2 linked regions of the Aliamphritea hakodatensis genome follow. The protein of the gene in region 1 interacts with the protein of each later gene in a pairwise test. Links are inferred from orthologs where the notes say so. Each region holds a gene or a part of one and is shown in the gene's direction. Other genes may lie near its edges. The genes, in order: recO and recR.

Evidence for each region.
Region 2: the proteins of recO (region 1) and recR interact in binary tests that used the Escherichia coli proteins (3 or more experiments, as listed by UniProt). The link is inferred for Aliamphritea hakodatensis from one-to-one orthologs.

The regions. Positions count from the first base shown.
Region 1 is NZ_AP025281.1:1,187,490-1,197,027, forward strand. What follows is about bases 6,753-9,538. They hold recO (DNA repair protein RecO), read left to right. Parts: upstream 6,753-7,686; coding sequence 7,687-8,391; downstream 8,392-9,538. Other genes in these bases: era (GTPase Era), read left to right, coding at 6,753-7,660; pdxJ (pyridoxine 5'-phosphate synthase), read left to right, coding at 8,466-9,245; acpS (holo-ACP synthase), read left to right, coding at 9,255-9,538. Also shown: RNA polymerase sigma factor RpoE, read left to right, coding at 1-7; PCI15_RS05400 (MucB/RseB C-terminal domain-containing protein), read left to right, coding at 81-920; PCI15_RS05405 (SoxR reducing system RseC family protein), read left to right, coding at 957-1,400; PCI15_RS05410 (DegQ family serine endoprotease), read left to right, coding at 1,424-2,830; lepA (translation elongation factor 4), read left to right, coding at 3,028-4,827; lepB (signal peptidase I), read left to right, coding at 4,836-5,657; PCI15_RS05425 (DUF4845 domain-containing protein), read left to right, coding at 5,677-6,045; rnc (ribonuclease III), read left to right, coding at 6,045-6,728; more of era, read left to right, coding at 6,725-6,752. UniProt on the Escherichia coli protein: Involved in DNA repair and RecF pathway recombination.
Region 2 is NZ_AP025281.1:1,421,838-1,431,423, forward strand. Bases 2,296-5,129 are described here. They hold recR (recombination mediator RecR), read left to right. Parts: upstream 2,296-3,329; coding sequence 3,330-3,929; downstream 3,930-5,129. Other genes in these bases: dnaX (DNA polymerase III subunit gamma/tau), read left to right, coding at 2,296-2,921; PCI15_RS06490 (YbaB/EbfC family nucleoid-associated protein), read left to right, coding at 2,994-3,320; rnd (ribonuclease D), read left to right, coding at 3,953-5,128. Outside these bases: PCI15_RS06480 (sensor domain-containing diguanylate cyclase), read left to right, coding at 1-609; more of dnaX, read left to right, coding at 798-2,295; PCI15_RS06505 (YcgL domain-containing protein), read left to right, coding at 5,163-5,453; PCI15_RS06510 (YcgN family cysteine cluster protein), read left to right, coding at 5,453-5,905; bifunctional UDP-sugar hydrolase/5'-nucleotidase UshA, read left to right, coding at 6,006-7,658; PCI15_RS06520 (YchJ family protein), read left to right, coding at 7,787-8,908; PCI15_RS06525 (type 1 periplasmic-binding domain-containing protein), read left to right, coding at 9,078-9,586. UniProt on the Escherichia coli protein: May play a role in DNA repair. It seems to be involved in an RecBC-independent recombinational process of DNA repair. It may act with RecF and RecO.

The DNA.
Region 1 (9,538 bases):
ACAATAAGGATTGAGAGGTCTGGTGTTGTATAGAGAAAAGGTGAAATGCGTACTACTTTTAGTGTGTGAGGAGATCAGCAATGAGTGATCATCAGCAAGAGACTATCTCAGCTCTGATGGATAATGAAGTCAGTGAGTTAGAGTTAAGAAGTCTGCTAAAACGGCTGCCTGAAGATCAGAAGTCCGGCGAAAAATGGCAACGGTATCATCTGGCCAGTTCTGTTATGAAACAGGATGAGTCTCCGGTAGTGATGGATATCAGCAGCGCTGTCATGGCTGCAGTCGATGATGAACCGACGTATACAATGAAGCCGGGTGAAGACTCTTCGGCGACGCGGACAATTGGTTGGCGTGAGTATCTGTTGAAACCTGTGGCAAGTATGGCAATGGCGGCTTCTGTAACAGCCGTTGTTATTCTGGGAGCTCAGCAATACGGTGGAGTTCCTGCCGGTGAAGGTTTAGCGCAAAGCACTCCGAATACTGGCTTTATTCTGCCGAATACGCCTGTCTCTGCGGATGTGTTACCGGCACAGTATGGTGATCGTACGGCGGAGACTGCTGAAGGTGAGCCTGATGTTATTCGTCTTAACCAGAGCCTCACAAAATATATTAAACAACATGAAACACTGGTTGCTGCAGAAGCATCGTCCTGGCAGCCGAACTGGGTACCTGAAGGGTATTCCCCAGTGAAAAACGGGCGCACTTCTACCGCTGAAGTTGCCGTCTTTTCTAATGGTAAGAATGCATTTACTGTGTGTGTTGAAGAACTGAAACAACAGGCTTCGCTTGAAGGCGTGACCCGGGTTGGCGACGTTGTGGCTGTCGGAAAAACACAGGATGACCGTTTTATAACCGTTGTCGGTGATGTGCCTTTAACCGTTGCAGACCGGATTGCTAATTCAGTTAAAGCAAAAGACTGATTCAGGTGACTGAATCTTATTGTGTAGATATCTGACATGATTGAAGAAACAGGCCGGGTTATCTCTGTAAATGACGATAACTTGGTCGTGGAAACGGTTAAGCAGAGCAGTTGTTCAACTTGCAGTTCTCAAAAAAATTGCGGGCAAAGTTTGCTGGCAAAAGTAGGCGATGGCAGGAAGCTGAAAATCTCCGTTGATAATCCGGATAACCTGCCGGTTAAGCCTGATGATCAGGTTGTTCTGGGGGTTGAGGAAAGTACCTTCCTGAGTGCTTCGTTACTTATTTATCTGTTGCCTCTGGTTGCTATGTTTGTGCTGGCTGTATGTGCACAAATGGCAGCATATTCAGAACCTGTCGTCATTTTCAGTGCGCTGGCAGGCCTGCTGGTGGGGTTTCTGGCTGTGCGTTTAATTAGCCGGCGCTTTGGCAGAAACTGCCGTTTTCAGCCCGTCTTATTGCGTGTTGTTACTCATATCTGATGTGGATGATTCAAGGATCCTGTATGAAATCATTACATAAATTATTCAGTTTTATCATTTTGTTCGTCATTGTAGCGCCTGTTCAGGCGGCATTACCTGAGTTTAAGGAACTGGTAAAAAAAGCATCGCCAGCAGTTGTTAACATCAGTACTACCCAGTCTCAGGCACAGCGGCAGAGTAATTTCCCAGAGTTTGAAGGGCCTAACGGCGAACAGATTCCTGAAATATTCAGGCATTTCTTCCGTTTGCCTCCGGGTAATGAAGGTTCCCAGCCACGCCGTCAGGCGCCTCAGTCACTGGGTTCCGGGTTCATCATTTCTGAAGACGGTTACGTGCTGACTAATCACCACGTGATTAAAGATGCGGATGAGGTCATTGTTCGTCTTAATGATCGTCGGCAACTGGAAGCAAAGGTGATTGGTTCGGATGAACGTTCGGACGTAGCGCTTTTGAAAATAGACGCGGATAACCTGCCAACGGTTCCGATGGGGAATTCAGATAAGGCCGAGGTGGGTGAATGGGTGCTGGCAATCGGATCGCCATTTGGATTCGATTACTCTGTAACGGCAGGCATTATCAGTGCGACAGACCGTAGCTTATCGAATGGCACCTACGTGCCGTTTATTCAGACGGACGTTGCGATTAATCCGGGTAACTCGGGTGGTCCGCTGTTTAATCTGGACGGTGAAGTTATCGGAATTAACTCGCAGATCTATACCCGTTCTGGCGGTTTTATGGGGCTTTCATTCGCGATTCCCATGAATGTGGCAATGGATGTTGTCGATCAGCTCAAGGCAAATGGCGAAGTACAGCGCGGCTGGTTAGGTGTGGTGATTCAGGAAGTCAGCCGGGATCTGGCTGAGTCTTTTGGTCTGGATAAACCAGAAGGTGCTCTGGTTGCAAAAGTATTGCCGGGCAGCCCTGCCGAGGCGGCAGGTCTGATGGAAGGTGATGTGATTTACAGTTTTAACGGAATGGCGATTAACCGTTCCAGTGATTTGCCGCATCATGTGGGCAGAGTTAAGCCCGGTTCTGATGCCGTTGTGAGCGTGATCCGTAATGGCGGCCGCCAGAATATTGATGTAGCAATTGGTGTGCTTGATGACGGTGCGATGGCCATGAATACCCGTTCGCCAAAGAGTAATAAGCCTGATGCTAACCGGCTGAATATTCAGATTGGCGAGCTGGACCAGCAGGTGAAAGATCGCTGGAATGTCGCCTCCGGGGTGATTGTGCGCCGTGTTGATGCCGGGGCTGGGGCGGATGCCGGTCTGCTACCGGGTGACGTTATTACAATACTGAACGGCCAGCGCATTGAATCTGCGGGACAGTTCGGTGAGGTGGTTGCTGATTTGCCAACAGGAAAAGCTGTGCCAATGCGAATTGTTCGCCGCGGCAGCCCAATGTTTATCCCGCTTAAACTGAAGTAAACAGACCGTGAAACAGGAAGGGAGCATGACTCCCTTCTTTTTTGTGCTTTTCTTCTTTTGACTGCTTGCAGAGGTTGGCTTTATCGGCGGGTTTTCAATGGCCGCGCAAAGTTAAATACGGTACACTTGGCCGCTTCTGATTTCGCGCCTGTTTGTAAGCAATCGCGCGCCCTATATCTTATGCTGGTGAATGCACGGTGAGTAAGCTCGATCATATTCGAAATTTTTCAATTATTGCCCATATCGACCACGGTAAATCTACCCTGGCAGACCGCTTTATTCAGACCTGCGGAGGTTTGTCTGAACGTGAAATGGCAGCCCAGGTGCTTGACTCAATGGATATTGAGCGTGAGCGCGGTATTACGATTAAGGCGCAGAGTGTCACGCTGAACTATACAGCGAAAGACGGCGAAACTTATCAGCTGAACTTTATCGATACGCCGGGGCACGTGGACTTCAGTTATGAAGTATCCCGTTCACTTGCATCCTGTGAAGGCGCTTTGCTGGTGGTTGATGCCGCGCAGGGTGTTGAAGCCCAGTCTGTTGCTAACTGTTATACAGCGCTGGAACAGGGACTGGAAGTACTGCCGGTACTGAATAAGATGGACTTGCCACAGGCTGAACCTGATCGCGTTCGGCTGGAAATTGAAGAAGTCATCGGTATTGATGCGACCGATGCCGTACCTTGCAGTGCAAAAAGTGGCCTGGGCATTGATGATGTACTCGAAGCGCTGGTGGAAACAATCCCTGCACCGGAAGGTAATGTGGATGCACCTCTTCAGGCCCTGATTATTGATTCCTGGTTTGATAACTATCTGGGTGTGGTCTCACTTGTACGTGTTAAAGACGGTGTGCTGCGTAAGAAAGATAAGATTGTTATTAAGTCGACCGGTCAGGTTCAGAGTGTCGACAGTGTCGGTATTTTTACCCCGAAACGGCATGAAACCAATGAGCTGAAAGCCGGTGAAGTAGGCTACGTTGTCGCGGGCATCAAAGACATTCATGGCGCTCCGGTAGGTGATACCATAACCCACGCCAAAACTCCTGAAGTTGAAAGCCTGCCAGGCTTCCAGAAAGTTCAGCCGCAGGTATATGCCGGCTTATTCCCGACCAGTTCAGATGACTATGAAGACTTCCGTGAGGCGCTGGATAAACTGACGCTGAACGATGCTTCTTTATTTTTTGAACCAGAATCTTCCGATGCGCTGGGTTTCGGTTTCCGCTGTGGCTTCCTTGGCATGCTGCACATGGAGATCATTCAGGAGCGTTTAGAACGTGAATATAATCTGGACCTGGTGACCACTGCACCGACAGTAATTTACGAACTTGAAATGAATAATAAAGATATTATTCATATCGACAGCCCCTCGAAACTGCCGGATCTTGGCTCTATTAACGAGATGCGTGAGCCAATCGTCGAAGCCAATATTCTGGTGCCGCAGGACTATCTTGGCCAGGTTATCGGTCTGTGCGTCGATAAGCGTGGTGTTCAGAAGCAAATGAACTTTGTCGGTAATCAGGTGCAGATTTCATATGAGCTGCCAATGGCCGAGGTGGTACTGGATTTCTTCGATCGTCTGAAGTCAGTCAGTCGGGGTTATGCTTCGCTGGAATATAATTTTGTTCGGTTTGAAGAAGCTAAGCTGGTGCGGCTTGATATTCTGATTAACGGTGAAAAAGTCGATGCACTGGCGGTTATTCTGCATAAAGATAATGCTATGTACCGTGGCCGTATGCTGTGTGAAAAGATGAAAGAACTGATTCCCCGTCAAATGTTTGATGTGGCGATTCAGGCCGCCATTGGCGGTAAAATCATTTCCCGGACAACTGTAAAAGCGCTGCGTAAAAACGTAACGGCTAAGTGTTACGGCGGTGATGTGAGCCGTAAGAAGAAACTGCTGCAAAAGCAGAAAGAAGGTAAGAAACGTATGAAGCAGGTTGGCCGTGTTGAGATTCCTCAGGACGCATTCCTGGCTGTATTAAAAGTTGATAACTAGGAACAAGCATGGACTTTGACTTTGCACTGGTACTGGTCGCGTTAACCTTTCTGGCTGCGCTTGGGTGGGTATATGACCGGGTTATGTTGTCTGCGAACCGTCGTCAGCGGATTGCTGTTGCGGCTGCGCAGGCAGCTGAGAACGGTACCTCACTTTCTGATGATACGCTCGACGGGCTGAATAAAGAAAATGCGCTGATTGATACTGCGCGGTCTTTATTTCCGGTGTTATTCATTGTCCTTATTCTTCGTTCTTTTTTGGTAGAACCTTTCCAGATTCCGTCCGGATCTATGCTGCCAACCCTTAAAATCGGCGACTTTATACTGGTTAATAAATGGGAATACGGGTTCCGTTTGCCGGTACTGGGTACCAAGGTTATTCCGATGAATGACCCGCAGCGGGGCGATGTGGTTGTTTTCAAATACCCTAAACAGCCGGCCATTAATTACATAAAGCGGGTAGTCGGTTTACCCGGTGACCGTATTAAGTACTTTAATAAAGTGCTATATGTTAATGATAAACCCCAGCCGCAGAAGGTGCTGGCGCAGCTGCCTCCGGGTAAGCCGGTGCGGGCGCTGATCGAAGAACAGCTGGGGCCGGTGACTCACGAAATGTATCGTGATCTGACTCCGCCAAGGATTGCGGCAGAGTGGGTAGTGCCGGAAGGACATTATTTCATGGTTGGGGATAACCGCGACAACAGTAACGACAGCCGTTACTGGGGCTTTGTGCCTGATGAGTTGCTGGTTGGTAAGGCGTTTGCAGTGTGGATGCACTGGAATACCTTCTTCTCTGTCCCTGACTTTGGTGATGCAAGGATGATTAAGTAACCTCGGAGAGGTCTGCAATATGAGACGACAACAGCGTGGTGCATCTTTTTTTTCAACCATGATGATTCTGATGGTCATCGGTATTTTTGCAGCCGTGGGCCTGAAGCTATACCCGGTTTTTTTTGATCATTACCTGATCAATTCAACGGTTGTTGATCTGACTGAAAATCAGTCAGAAATTGCCAAATCGAACCGGGAAATCCGGTTGTCGTTATCGAAACGTTTCCGCATAAATCAGGTTAAGCTGCCTTCAGAAGAAGCGCTGAAACTGGAACGGAACGAAGGTGTATTAACTATTACACTGAATTACCAGGTCGAAGTGCCAATGTTCTTTAACGTTGCTGCTTTGGTAAAGTTTGATGAGAAGTATGAAGTGATTCCCCGTTGATTATTAAGTCTGTCACAGAGCTGGCCCGAAAGCTGAATTACACCTTTAAGGATGAAAGTCTTGCTGAGCTGGCTGTTACCCACCGCAGTCATGGAAAGCGGAATAACGAGCGTCTGGAGTTTCTTGGCGATTCTATTCTGAATTTTGTGATCGCTGAGGCGTTGTTTAAACGTTTTCCTGAAGCGAAAGAAGGTCAGTTAAGCCGGTTGCGGGCACAGTTGGTTAAGGGTGAAACCCTGGCCGAGATCGCCCGTGAAATGAAACTGGGAGATTATCTGAAGCTGGGGTCCGGTGAGCTGAAAAGCGGCGGCTTTCGTCGTGATTCAATTCTGGCCGATGCGGTTGAAGCGATTATCGGTGCCATTTATCTGGACAGCGATATGGAGGTCTGCCGCGGTTACGTTTTGCGCTGGTATAAAGAACGTCTCGAGCAGACGAATTTGCAGAATACCCAGAAAGATTCCAAGACCCGCCTGCAGGAGTTTTTACAGTCCCGCCGGGTTGCTTTGCCTGAATACGAACTGATGTCCGTTGAAGGGGAAGCCCATCAGCAGACATTTTATATCCGCTGTACTGTGAGCCTGCTGGATAAACCTACCGAAGGAACCGGTAACAGTCGCCGTCAGGCGGAACAGGAAGCGGCCCGTGAGGCACTTGTTGAACTGAAAGTGGGTGTCGCATGAGCCGGGATCTGAGTTACATGCTGGCTGAGCCGAATGATAATCAGCATTGTGGATTTGTGGCGATCGTTGGCCGGCCTAACGTCGGTAAGTCGACGCTGCTGAATTACATTCTTGGCCAGAAGCTGAGTATTACTTCCCGTAAGCCTCAGACAACCCGTCATCAGATTTCAGGCATTAAGACTGAAGGGGACATTCAGGCGGTTTATGTCGATACGCCGGGTTTGCATAAAGACCAGGATAAAGCGATTAACCGCTACATGAATAAAGCGGCCAGTTCTGCACTCCGGGACGTGGATGCGGTGATTTTTATCATTGACCGTACCGCCTGGACAGATGAAGACCAGATCGTGTTCGACAAGGTTCAGGGGGCTAAATGCCCAGTCATTCTGGCGGTCAATAAGATTGATCAGCTGGAAGATAAAGAATCCCTGTTGCCACACCTGGCTGTGCTATCTGAAAAAATGGATTTTCAGGAAATCATTCCTATCTCTGCGGAGAAAGGCACCAATGTTGACCGGCTTGAAGCAGCGGTGAATGCGCAGCTGCCAAAAAGCATGCATTTTTATCCGGAAGATCAGATTACTGACCGCAGTTCCCGTTTTTTAGCGGCAGAACTTGTGCGTGAGAAACTGATGCGTAATCTGGGGGATGAGATCCCTTACGGTACGACGGTGGAAATCGAAGAGTTCGGCAGAAATGAGCGGGGCATCCTGGTGATTCATGCACTGATTCTGGTCGAGCGGGAAGGGCAGAAACGTATAGTTATCGGTGATAAAGGTGCCAAGATCAAAGGCATCGGGCGGGATGCCCGCATCGATATGGAAGATATGTTCGAGACCAAGGTCATGCTGAACCTGTGGGTTAAGGTCCGTTCTAACTGGTCCGATGATGAAAGGGCGCTTCGCAGCCTTGGTTATAACGATCTGGACTGATCTGACCCTCCGGCAGGCGGCTTAAGATGGCGTTTCAGGTAGATGCGCAGGCCGCTTATGTTTTACATAGCCGGCCTTACCGGGACACCAGTGCGCTGGTGGACTTCTTCACACTTGAGCATGGAAAAGTCAGTGCGGTCGTGAAAGGCGCCCGCAATCCCAAGTCAAAATTCCGTGCCGTTCTGCAACCGTTCACACCTCTGCAAATTAGCTGGCGGGGCCGCCAGGAACTGAAAACGCTGATCACGGCTGAAGCTGTTGCTGCGCCGGTTTTTCTGACCGGCTCTGCGCTGTTATGCGGTTTGTATGTGAACGAACTTCTGGAACGGTTGCTGCAAAATATTGATCCGCACCCCAGACTCTATGTTTATTATCAGTATGTGCTGAATGAGTTGCTTGACGGCACCGATATAGAGGTAGCGCTGCGGGTCTTTGAGCGTCAGCTGTTACAACAGCTGGGTTATGATTTTGATTTTACCCGCTGTCTCCCTGAACGGCACTATTATTATCATCCGGAACAGGGTTTTTGCCAGACCAGTCCGATGAATAAAGCAGCTCTGCCTGCCGAGCTACTGCAGGCGATGGGGCGGGAAGAATATACTCAGGCAGCCGTCAGAAAGGTTGCCAAGCGATTAATGCGTCAGGTGTTTGATCATTTACTCGGACATCAGCGTTTACGCAGCCGTGAGTTATTCACTAAAATAAGTATTCAGGCGGGTGCCGGCGATTAGCTGATAAGGGCTGATCATTTTTTTTTTTTGATTTTTTCCGGCTCAAAAAGAGTCCGGTGTATTAGGGGATTACAGTGGTCGAACCAAAACGCTTACTTCTTGGGGTGAATATTGATCATATCGCGACCTTACGTCAGGCGCGCGGAACACGTTACCCTGATCCGGTACAGGCTGCGGCGATGGCCGAAGAGGCCGGTGCAGACGGTATAACCGTACACCTGCGTGAAGACCGTCGCCATATTCAGGACCGTGACATCTATCTTCTGGCTGAAACACTGCAGACCCGGATGAATTTTGAGATGGCCGTCACTGATGAAATGCTGACGATTGCTGAAAAAGTAAAGCCATCCCATGCCTGTCTGGTACCGGAAAAGCGTGAAGAGCTGACCACTGAAGGCGGTCTGGATGTTGTCGGACAGGAAGATAAGGTAAAAGCCGCCTGTGACCGTCTGGCCAGTGCCGGGGTTGAAGCTTCACTGTTTATTGATCCTGATAATGCACAGATAGACGCCACCATCCGTTGCGGTGCCCCGGTCATTGAATTACATACCGGTGCTTATGCTGATGCAGAAACAGCAGAAGAGCAGGCAGCAGAGCTGGCCCGTATCCGTGAAGCCGCCAGCTATGCGTATCAAAAAGGTCTGATTGTGAATGCCGGTCACGGTTTGCACTATCATAATGTTGAACAAATCGCTGAAATTCCGGAGCTGACAGAACTGAATATAGGCCACGGCATTATTGCCCGGGCGGTGTTTGTCGGGCTGAAGGATGCTGTTTCTGAAATGCGTGATCTGTTACGGGTGACTCAGGCACGGGTACAACCGCTTCGTGATGCCCTTCAGAATGCTGAGTAAGAGCCATTTATGATTTGCGGTATCGGCACCGATATTCTTGAAATTGCCAGAATTGAAGCTGCACTGAACCGTACCCCTAAGCTGGCGGGCAGAATCCTGACCCCGGCGGAGCACGAGCAGTTTGCTCAGAGTGCTCAGCCGGCCAGATTTCTCGCCAAGCGTTTTGCCGCGAAAGAAGCGGCGGTTAAAGCGCTTGGCACCGGTATTGGGCACGGTATCGGCTGGCAGCAGTTCGAGATCGGTCACGATACACTGGGCAAGCCTCTGCTGGAGGTAACCGGAAATGCTCAGGC
Region 2 (9,586 bases), 230 kb from region 1 along the record:
ATATCAGAGCAAATTGGCCTGACGCTGGCCAATATTCAGTTGCGTGACAGCCTGAGGGAGCAGGCGATCCGCGATCCGCTTACCGGGTTGTTCAACCGCCGTTATATGCTGGAGGCGTTGGATCAGGCTCATAGCAGGGCTGAGCGTACCGGCAGTGAAATAGCTGTCATGATGATCGACCTTGATCATTTTAAGCTTTTTAATGATAACTTTGGTCATGATGCCGGTGATCATGTCCTTAAGGCAGTGTCGCAGGCGTTAAAAGATTCTCTCCGGCAGGAGGATATTGCCTGTCGTTACGGTGGCGAGGAGTTCTGTATTGTATGTCCGTCTACCGGCGCACAGCAGGCAGAACAGATCGCGGCACGGATCTGCAAGGCTGTCAGGCAGCTTGAGCTGAGTATCAATCAGCTGTCACTGGGTACGGTGACAACCTCTGTTGGCATTGCGGTATACCCACAACATGCCGCATCAATGGACGATGCGATCAGGCTGGCAGACGAAGCCCTCTATATGGCGAAGCAAAATGGTCGCGACCGGGCCGAGGTGGCTGTGCTGAGTGGCACTGAGTGCCGTGAAAAGCTGACTGAGCCTGTGGAAAGTGTCTGATAAGCCTCAGTAATGGTTTTCAGGCATCAGGTGAATGGAGAGGGGATCTGTCTGATGAAAGTTTTTGCTGATTATTCCCGGGCTTAAGCTGGCACTGTCGGGCGGTTATCGTTAGCATGTGAGCTTATTTATTTGTACTGCTTAATTTAAGCCTGTTTCTGGGCTTACCGGATAAGAATCATCACATCATGAGTTATCAGGTCCTGGCGCGAAAATGGCGCCCCGCAACATTTCAGGAGATGGTTGGTCAGGAGCACGTGCTTAAGGCACTGGTGAACGCTCTCGACGATGATCGTCTGCATCATGCCTACCTGTTTACAGGCACTCGCGGGGTGGGCAAAACCTCGATAGCGCGGTTATTTGCCAAGTCACTGAACTGTGCCAATGGTGTTTCTTCTTCTCCCTGTGGTAAATGCGCACCCTGTCAGGAAATCAGCGAAGGCCGTTTTGTTGACCTGATTGAGGTGGATGCGGCGTCACGTACCAAGGTTGAAGATACCCGTGAGCTGCTGGAAAACGTTCAGTACGCGCCGACCCACGGTCGCTACAAAGTTTACCTCATCGATGAGGTGCACATGTTGTCGACCCATTCTTTCAATGCGCTGCTGAAGACGCTGGAAGAACCGCCTCCCCACGTTAAGTTTCTTTTAGCAACGACTGACCCACAGAAGTTGCCGGTGACGATTCTGTCCCGCTGTTTGCAGTTCAATCTGAAGAACATGATTCCCGAGCGGATCGTTGATCACCTTCGGCATGTACTGACTCAGGAATCCATTAAATTTGAAGAGCCGGCGCTGTGGTTGCTGGCCCGCTCAGCTGATGGCTCCATGCGGGACGCCATGAGTCTGACGGATCAGGCGATTGCATTTGGTGCCGGTGAGATTAATGAAGCAGATGCCCGTTCTATGCTGGGCACTATTGATCAGCGCCTGGTGTACCGTTTGCTTGACAGCCTGGTGGCGCAAAACGCCAAAGATATGCTGGCGACGGTCAGTGATCTGGCGCAGTTTTCCCCGGATTACAATACGGTTTTGGGAGATCTGATCAGTCTGTTGCACCGGATAGCTCTGGGGCAGGTGATGCCGGATGCCGTTGATAATGGTATGGGAGACCGCGATCAGGTGCTTGAACTGGCACGCCAGCTATCTGCTGAAGACGTGCAGTTATATTATCAGGTCGCTTTGCTGGGCCGTAAAGATTTGCCCTATGTGCCGGATGCCCGTGAAGGGTTGGAAATGGTCATGTTACGGATGCTGGCGTTCCGTCCGGCATCTGCACCGCCGCGAAGCGGTGATAAGCCGCAATCAGTGTCGGCTGTTTCTGACGGCGGGGCTGAACCGTCGGAAGATGCTCAGAGCAGCCCGCCACCGGCCGCTCAGGCGGTTGCGCCTGCGCCTGAAAATGTACCTGCACCGGCGACGGAACAGGCATCTGAACCCGTGACGCCTCCTCCGGCAGCGCCCGTTGCAGCACCTTCTGAAGTTTCGGTCGTCGCCGCACAATCTGAAGTATCAGCCGGGCTGTCTCAGCCGGTTGCACAGGCGCCTGCTGCACCTATACAGCCGTCTGTACAGGCCGCCGCGCCGGCAGTTGCTGAGCCAGCTCCGCAGCCGGTTGCCGAAAGTGCTCCGGTTGCCCGCGAGCCGGTTGCTGCTCAAGTTCCGGAACATGATGTACCGCCGTGGGAAGAGCCGCCGGCTTATGATGAGTCGTATTTTTCAGGTGCACCGCAGGAGGCGTCTGAACCGTCAAAAAAGCCTGAAGAGGTGAAGCAGCCATCGGCAGCGATGGCTCAGGATACGGCTGTGGCTGAACACCCGGCACCGGCAGTGATGACAGCGCCGACGAATGTCGCGGACGGTTATATTGCTGAGCCTGTGGCGGAAGAAATCTCCCGGCAACTGGCTGAGCTGGATGTATCTCAGTGGGTGCTGCTGGTGGATGCGTTGGGGCTGGCAGGGATGACGTACATGATTGCCGCCAATACCTCACTTGAGGCTGTCAGTGATGGAGTGTTCAGATTCCACTATGCTGATGAACAGAGAAATATTCTCAATGAGGTTCACACTGACCGCATTTCTGCAGCGCTGAGCGATTATTTTCAGCAACCACTTCAGGTAGAATTCGAACTGGGAATCTTTAGCCGGGAGACGCCGAGCCTGTATCGTTCGCGCAAAAAGTCAGAGCGACTGGCTCAGGCCGTGACCGCGATTGAAACCGATGCAACGGTGCAGGCTATTATTGAGCGTTTTGGCGGGCGGATTGATATTTCCTCCGTTGAGCCTATTGATGCTCCGGTAACGCTGCATTAATTCAGACATTACAGTTTTGCTTAGCCGGCACCTGTGTTGCTGGCGACAGATATATAAATATCGAGGTTTATTATGATGAAAGGTGGAATGGGCAACCTGATGAAGCAGGCCCAGAAAATGCAGGAAGAACTGCAAAAAGCCCAGGAAGAAGTCGCCAAAGCGGAAGTCAACGGTGAGTCAGGTGCCGGTATGGTGAAGATCGTCATGAATGGCCGTCATGATGTAAAGCGCGTTGATATTGACGACAGCCTGATGACAGAAGATAAAGAAATTCTGGAAGACCTGATTGCCGCGGCAGTAAATGATGCGGTGCGCAAAGTCGAGTCTGCCAGCCAGGAGCGTATGGCCAAAGTAACCGGTGGTATGGGTATGCCGCCAGGCTTCAATATGCCGTTCTAAGGGGCGTTTATGTCATTCAGTCCCTTGATTCAGTCGCTGGTTGAGGCATTTCGCTGCTTGCCCGGCGTCGGACCGAAAACCGCTCAGCGTATGGCGTTTCATATGCTGGAGCGTGACCGGGAAGGTGGTATTAAACTGTCTGAAACCTTACAGCTGGCCATTGAAAACGTGGGCCGCTGTAGCCGGTGCCGGACATTATCTGAGCACGAGCTGTGCGATATCTGCGACGACAGTAGCCGTGACCGTTCGAAGCTGTGTATTCTGGAAACGCCGGTGGATGTGCTGGCTGTCGAGCAGACCGGCGGTTTTAACGGTCAGTATTTTGTGCTGATGGGGCATTTGTCCCCGATTGACGGAATCGGCCCTCAGGATCTGGGGCTTGATGTGTTGCTTCAGCAGATTGACGGTGCCGGCATTGAAGAAATTATACTGGCAACCAATCCGACGGTTGAAGGCGAAGCAACCGCTCACTATATCGCCGAGCAGGTTAAAGATATGGGGATAAAAGTCACCCGTATTGCTCACGGGGTGCCGGTGGGCGGCGAGCTTGAATTTGTTGATGGTGGCACGCTGGCGCATGCGCTGGCCGGTCGCCGTTCACTTCTCTGAAATGCCTTTTGCAGGAACTGTTTATGAATGCTGAAAGTGCAGCATCTTACGATTATTTAGCGCTTGAAGAGGCTGCCAAAACACCGGTCTGGGTGCGCACCGATGACGCGCTGGCAGAATGCTGCCGGCACTGGCTGACACTGCCACTCATTGCTCTGGATACCGAGTTTATCCGGGTCGATACTTTTTATCCCCTGCCGGGGCTGATTCAGGTGGCGGATGACCGTCACTGCTATCTGCTGGACCCTCTGACGCTTGAAAATTACGCGCCACTGGTAGAGGTGTTCCGTGCTGAGTCGGTGCTGAAGGTTCTGCATGCCTGCAATGAAGATTTAGAATTATTTCTCTACATGCTGGGGGAGATGCCTTCGCCGGTGTTTGATACTCAGGTTGCAGCCGGTTTTCTGGGCTGGGGCTTTTCAATGGGGTATCAGCGAATCGTTGAGCATGCGCTGAGCGTGGCGATCGGCAAGGGGGAAACCCGTTCCGACTGGCTGCAGCGGCCGCTGACCGCTGCGCAGGAGCATTACGCCACGCTGGATGTGGCGTATCTGCCGGCACTGTACCTGAAACAGAAAGACGCACTGGATGCCCGGAACATGACAAGCTGGGTGGAAGATGAGTTACAGGTCTTGCTGGCCAGTATCCCCGATCGGGACCCGGACGGCGTGCATTATTATAAGCGCTTCAGTCAGGCCTGGAAGTTGCCGGCTGAAAAGCTGGCCGCGCTGCGTGACCTTACGGCGTGGCGTGAACGTGTTTGTCGCCAGCGCGACGTGCCCCGCAACCGGGTGCTGAGAAATCAGGCGCTGATTGACATTGTGTATAAGTGGCCCACTTCCGAATATGCGCTGTCTCAGGTGGATGATATTCATCCCCGGGCGGTGCGGCAGGACGGTGCGACTATACTGAGCTATCTGAAAATGGCGAAAGATTCTGCCGCGGCCAGTCCGCCGGAATCCATTGTGCAGCCGCTCAGTTATGACTGGAATAAACCGTTAAAGCAGCTCAAGGCTATGGCCCGTGAAAAGGCAGCTGAGCTGGACATGGCGCCTGAGGTGCTGTTACGTAAGAAGGATCTGGATGCGCTGATCCGAACCGGTGAGCAGGGTGAGTACAGCCTGCCTGAAAGTTTAAGTGGTTGGCGAAAATCGGTAATTGGCGATGCGCTGGTTGCTAAACTGAAAGAAATTGCATAACAACGGCCGGTTTGCTGGCCGTTCCGGAATATCTATGAAAAAGATCTGTAGTGTGTTTAAAAGTTCGAAAAAGGACGAAATGTACCTGTACGTTGATAAGCAGGAACAGCTTGCCCGTGTGCCGGATGCACTGAAAACCATGTTTGGTACCCCGTTGCATGTATTCGATATGCTGATTACACCGGAAAAGAAAATGGCCCGTGTGGAAGCGGCTAAGGTACTGAGTGATATTCAGGAAAAGGGTTTTTTCCTGCAAATGCCTCCGGCAAAAGAAGATTACATGCTGGATTTGCATGTTGACCGGCCGGAAACCGGAGTGCGCTGATGGCTGCTGAAGTCTTCTGGCGTTCCACGCCGCTGGAAGAGATGTCTGAAAGCCAGTGGGAATCCCTGTGTGACGGCTGTGCCTTATGCTGCCTGCATAAGGTTGAAGATGAAGAGACTGAGCAGGTGTACTACACCAGTGTTGTCTGTCATCTGCTGGATCTGGAAAACATGTTTTGTACTGAGTATGAGAAGCGTTGCTCGCTGGTACCTCAGTGCGTCAAGCTCAGGCCGGAAGATGTGGAGGAGTTCCACTGGTTACCCCGTACCTGTACCTACCGTTTAATTCATGAAGGCAAGGACATTCCTGACTGGCATCCGCTGATTACCGGGCGCCGGGAGTCTGTTAAGCAGGCCGGGGCGTCTGTGGTCAGTTGGTTTGAAGTAACCGATGATCAGCTTGCTGAAGAAGATTATATTGATTATGTAATCGAATCCGGTGGCCCGGCCTAGCGGTCACCGTTGCCTCTTTGTTTGTTTCCCTGCTATAAGCTGTTACGGGCTTATGGTATTCCGCATAGGTTTTTCAGGATAAAGATACAGGAGTTTTCCGATGTTCAGATTAAAAGCTGCGATTGCCGGTGGGCTGGTTTCAGTGGCGCTGTCCGGGTGTGCGTTTACCGGGGCACAGCAAGAGGCAGACTGGCAGGCGGGTAAGGAGTACCGGCTGACGGTTTTACATACCAATGATCATCATGGCCGTTTCTGGTCAAACCGGCATGGCGAATATGGCATGGCTGCCCGGAAAACACTGATTGACCGCATCCGTGCAGAGGTTGCTGCGCAGGGCGGTGAGCTGCTATTGCTGTCCGGTGGAGATATAAACACCGGAGTCCCCGAGTCAGACCTTCAGGATGCCGAACCGGATTTTAAAGGCATGAGCCGGATTGGCTATGATGCTATGGCTGTGGGTAACCATGAATTTGATAATCCGCTGGGTGTGTTGCGGGAACAGCAGGCCTGGGCTGACTTTCCCTTTCTGGCGGCGAATATCTACGAACAGGACAGCGGTGAGCGGTTATTTGAGCCCTACCGTATCTTTAACCGCGGTGATCTGAAGATCGCAGTGCTCGGCCTGACGACAAAGGATACCGCTAAGCTGGGGAACCCGGAGTTTATCAGTGATATCCGTTTTACTGACCCGGTGGCAGAAGCTGCATCTCTGGTACCTGAGTTGCAGGATCAGGCTGATGTTGTCATCGCGGCGACCCATATGGGGCACTATGTGGATGCTGCTTACGGCATTAACGCACCGGGGGATGTGACCATGGCCCGCCAGGTTGACGGGCTGGATATGATTATCGGTGGGCATTCTCAGGACCCGGTGTGTATGGCGGCGGACGGAACCGCTGTGAATGGATTCCGGCCGGGTGATGCCTGTATGCCGGACGTGCAGAACGGTACCCTGATTATGCAGGCCCATGAATGGGGTAAATATGTGGGCCGTGCGGATCTGGTATTTAAAGACGGTGAGCTGCGGCTGGAAAGCTATCAGCTGATTCCCGTGAATCTTAAGAAAAAAGTCAAAGGTGCTGACGGCAAAAAAGTCAGGATGCTGGTGGCTGATGCGATTGCTGAGGATGCCGGGCTGAAGGCGTTCCTGCAGCCTTATCAGGAGCAGGGGCAGGCGCAGCTACAGATTAAGATTGGCGAGGTAGACGCTAAACTGGAAGGCGACCGGGGTGCGATCCGTTTTCAGCCCACCAACCTGGGTGTGCTGATTGCGCAGGCGCAGATGGATAAAACCCAGTCGGACCTGGCAGTGATGAATTCAGGCGGTGTGCGGGACAGCATTGCAGCCGGTGATATTACCTACAAAGATGTTCTTAAAGTACAGCCGTTTGCCAATGCGGTCGCTTTTGTTGAGCTCAGTGGTGCCGAGTTGCTGGATTATCTGGCGGTTGTTGCTGAGAAGCCGGTGGACAGCGGAGCATTTGCACAGTTTGCCGGGGTTCAGCTGGAAGTCGTTGGCGGTAAGTTGGATAAGGTTCTGGTGGCCGGTCAGCCTGTGGATCCCGCCGGCACCTACCGGATGGCGATTAACAGCTATATCGCCTCGGGCGGTGACGGTTACCCGAAAATGGATGATCATCCGGGCTACGTGAATACCGGGTTTGTGGATGCAGAAGTGCTGCGGACTTATCTTGAGGTAAATAGTCCGTTAAGTGCAGCCCGCTTTGATTCCGCGGATATTATTCGTCGCTGAGTCTGTTCTTTCATGCGTTCAGCTTTGTTTCAGTTAACGGTTCTAAGGTGCTGAAACTGAAGCAGGCTGAACGGCAGTGACTGTTAGCTGGCCTGAAGAGAAATTTCCGACGCTTCTGAGGAGTGAATGTGAGCGTACAGCAGAATAAACTGGCGGCTTTTGCCCTGGCAACCGCATCTGATATCCCCCTGAATGTTGCTGCATTACCGCGTAAGCCGGCGCGTTCAGAATCAGTACTGGATGTTGCGGTTACCGACGGGTATCTGCAAGAGCGCTTGTCTTCCGTGATGGCTGCACTGGTTGCGGCCGGCCCTCATGAAAGTGTCTATGAATACCGTGAAAAAGAAGACGTGCCGGAGTTTGAGGCGTTGTGTGAAAAGCTGGATGCGCTGTTTCTCAGTAACGGTATTTCTCCGGAAAAGGGGCTGGAAGCTCTTATTTATGCCTGGCAGTATGCCCGGAATACGCAAAAGAACGGTCTGGAACTTTTCCGTGATATTGATGATATGCCCGGTGCTGCGCGGCTGAATCTATCGCTGTATATCGCAGGAATAGCCACCCGGCTGATTAACGACAGTACGCTGGTGGGACAGTCTTATATTTCTGAAGCAGCCAATACTCTGTTACTTGAACTGTTTTATTCAGAAATTGCTGAGTGCCGATCCCTTGGGGTTGATGAGGCAGATCTGGCGGCTTTACTGGTGTATGTGTCACGGCTGCAGCTTGCGTTTGATCATCACCGTCAGGCGGCGTTAACGCTGATGGCCTGCCTGGAGCTTTCGCTGACCAGTAATACCTATGAAATGTCGACACTGTTTGGCTTTAGTGCATGCCGTGCGTCTGTGGTTGAAGATATCGGCGTTGCACTGAGTTATCTGGAGTTGGAACCGTCTGCTATCGAGTGTTTCACGCAGGCATTTGAAATGTATAAGCATGGTTTCGGTAACCGTTACCGGCTGAGTCTGGTGACTACCGAGTCTCTGTTCTCGGTTGCGACCCTGCATGCTTCGATTGATCAGCAGGTGCAGGCTGTTGCTAAATACAGTGAATATCTGGATGTGACCAAGCCTTTAATTAAGAGTGATTTCCTGAATAAAAATGAGCAGCTCTGGACGAAACGCGAGCATGCATCTCATTATGTGATGGAGAACAGCCAGCCCCAGCCGGATAAAACGCAGCCGTGCCTGTGTGGCAGTGGTAGCCGTTATGTGGATTGTTGCTTTGATTTACATGTGGATGATGCTGTTTAGCGGCGTTTTTTATCTCTGACAACGGTCTGTAAAAAAGCACTATTAATATTTCTCAATAAAATCTGAAAATATTGAGTTTTACTAATTCACTAACTGTTTTTATGATGTATCCACCTTAACCGCTGTATAGCATTTTGCCGTACAGCCTGATTACCGGAGGAGAGACATCATGAGTCTTGTATCGCGCGATCTTCAAACCCGTTTAGCATCCCAGGGAGTATTAACTGCATCCCGTGTCGCTTGCAGCGATGTGCAAGCGGCCGCGCTGATGAACCCGGGTGAGAAATTAGACCACCTGGTGGCAGAGTTTTCTGAACAGGTGGATCTGCAGGTGGATGTGGTTGAGAGCGGTCATCCTTTCAGTTCTGCAAAAAACGACCTTGCAATCGCTTCGCTGCGGGCCGCCCGCAGAGTGGCTAATGAAACGCCGGAACCTTTACTGGTTTCGGCAGAACTGAATGCGGTTGCTGAGAGTGATTACTCAGATGTATTAGCGCAGGTTGCAGCAGAAGGTGCGGATTTTGTTATCCAGAGTCATCTGCAAAGTAAGGACGCGGCGTTAGCGTTTTTAAAAGCCGCTTCTGAGGCCGGAGTACCGGCGGTGCTTAGCCTTGATCAGGCGGTGCTTGTCCGTAACGGTCAGTCGGCAGTGGAGCTGGCTCAGACATTATATCGGGC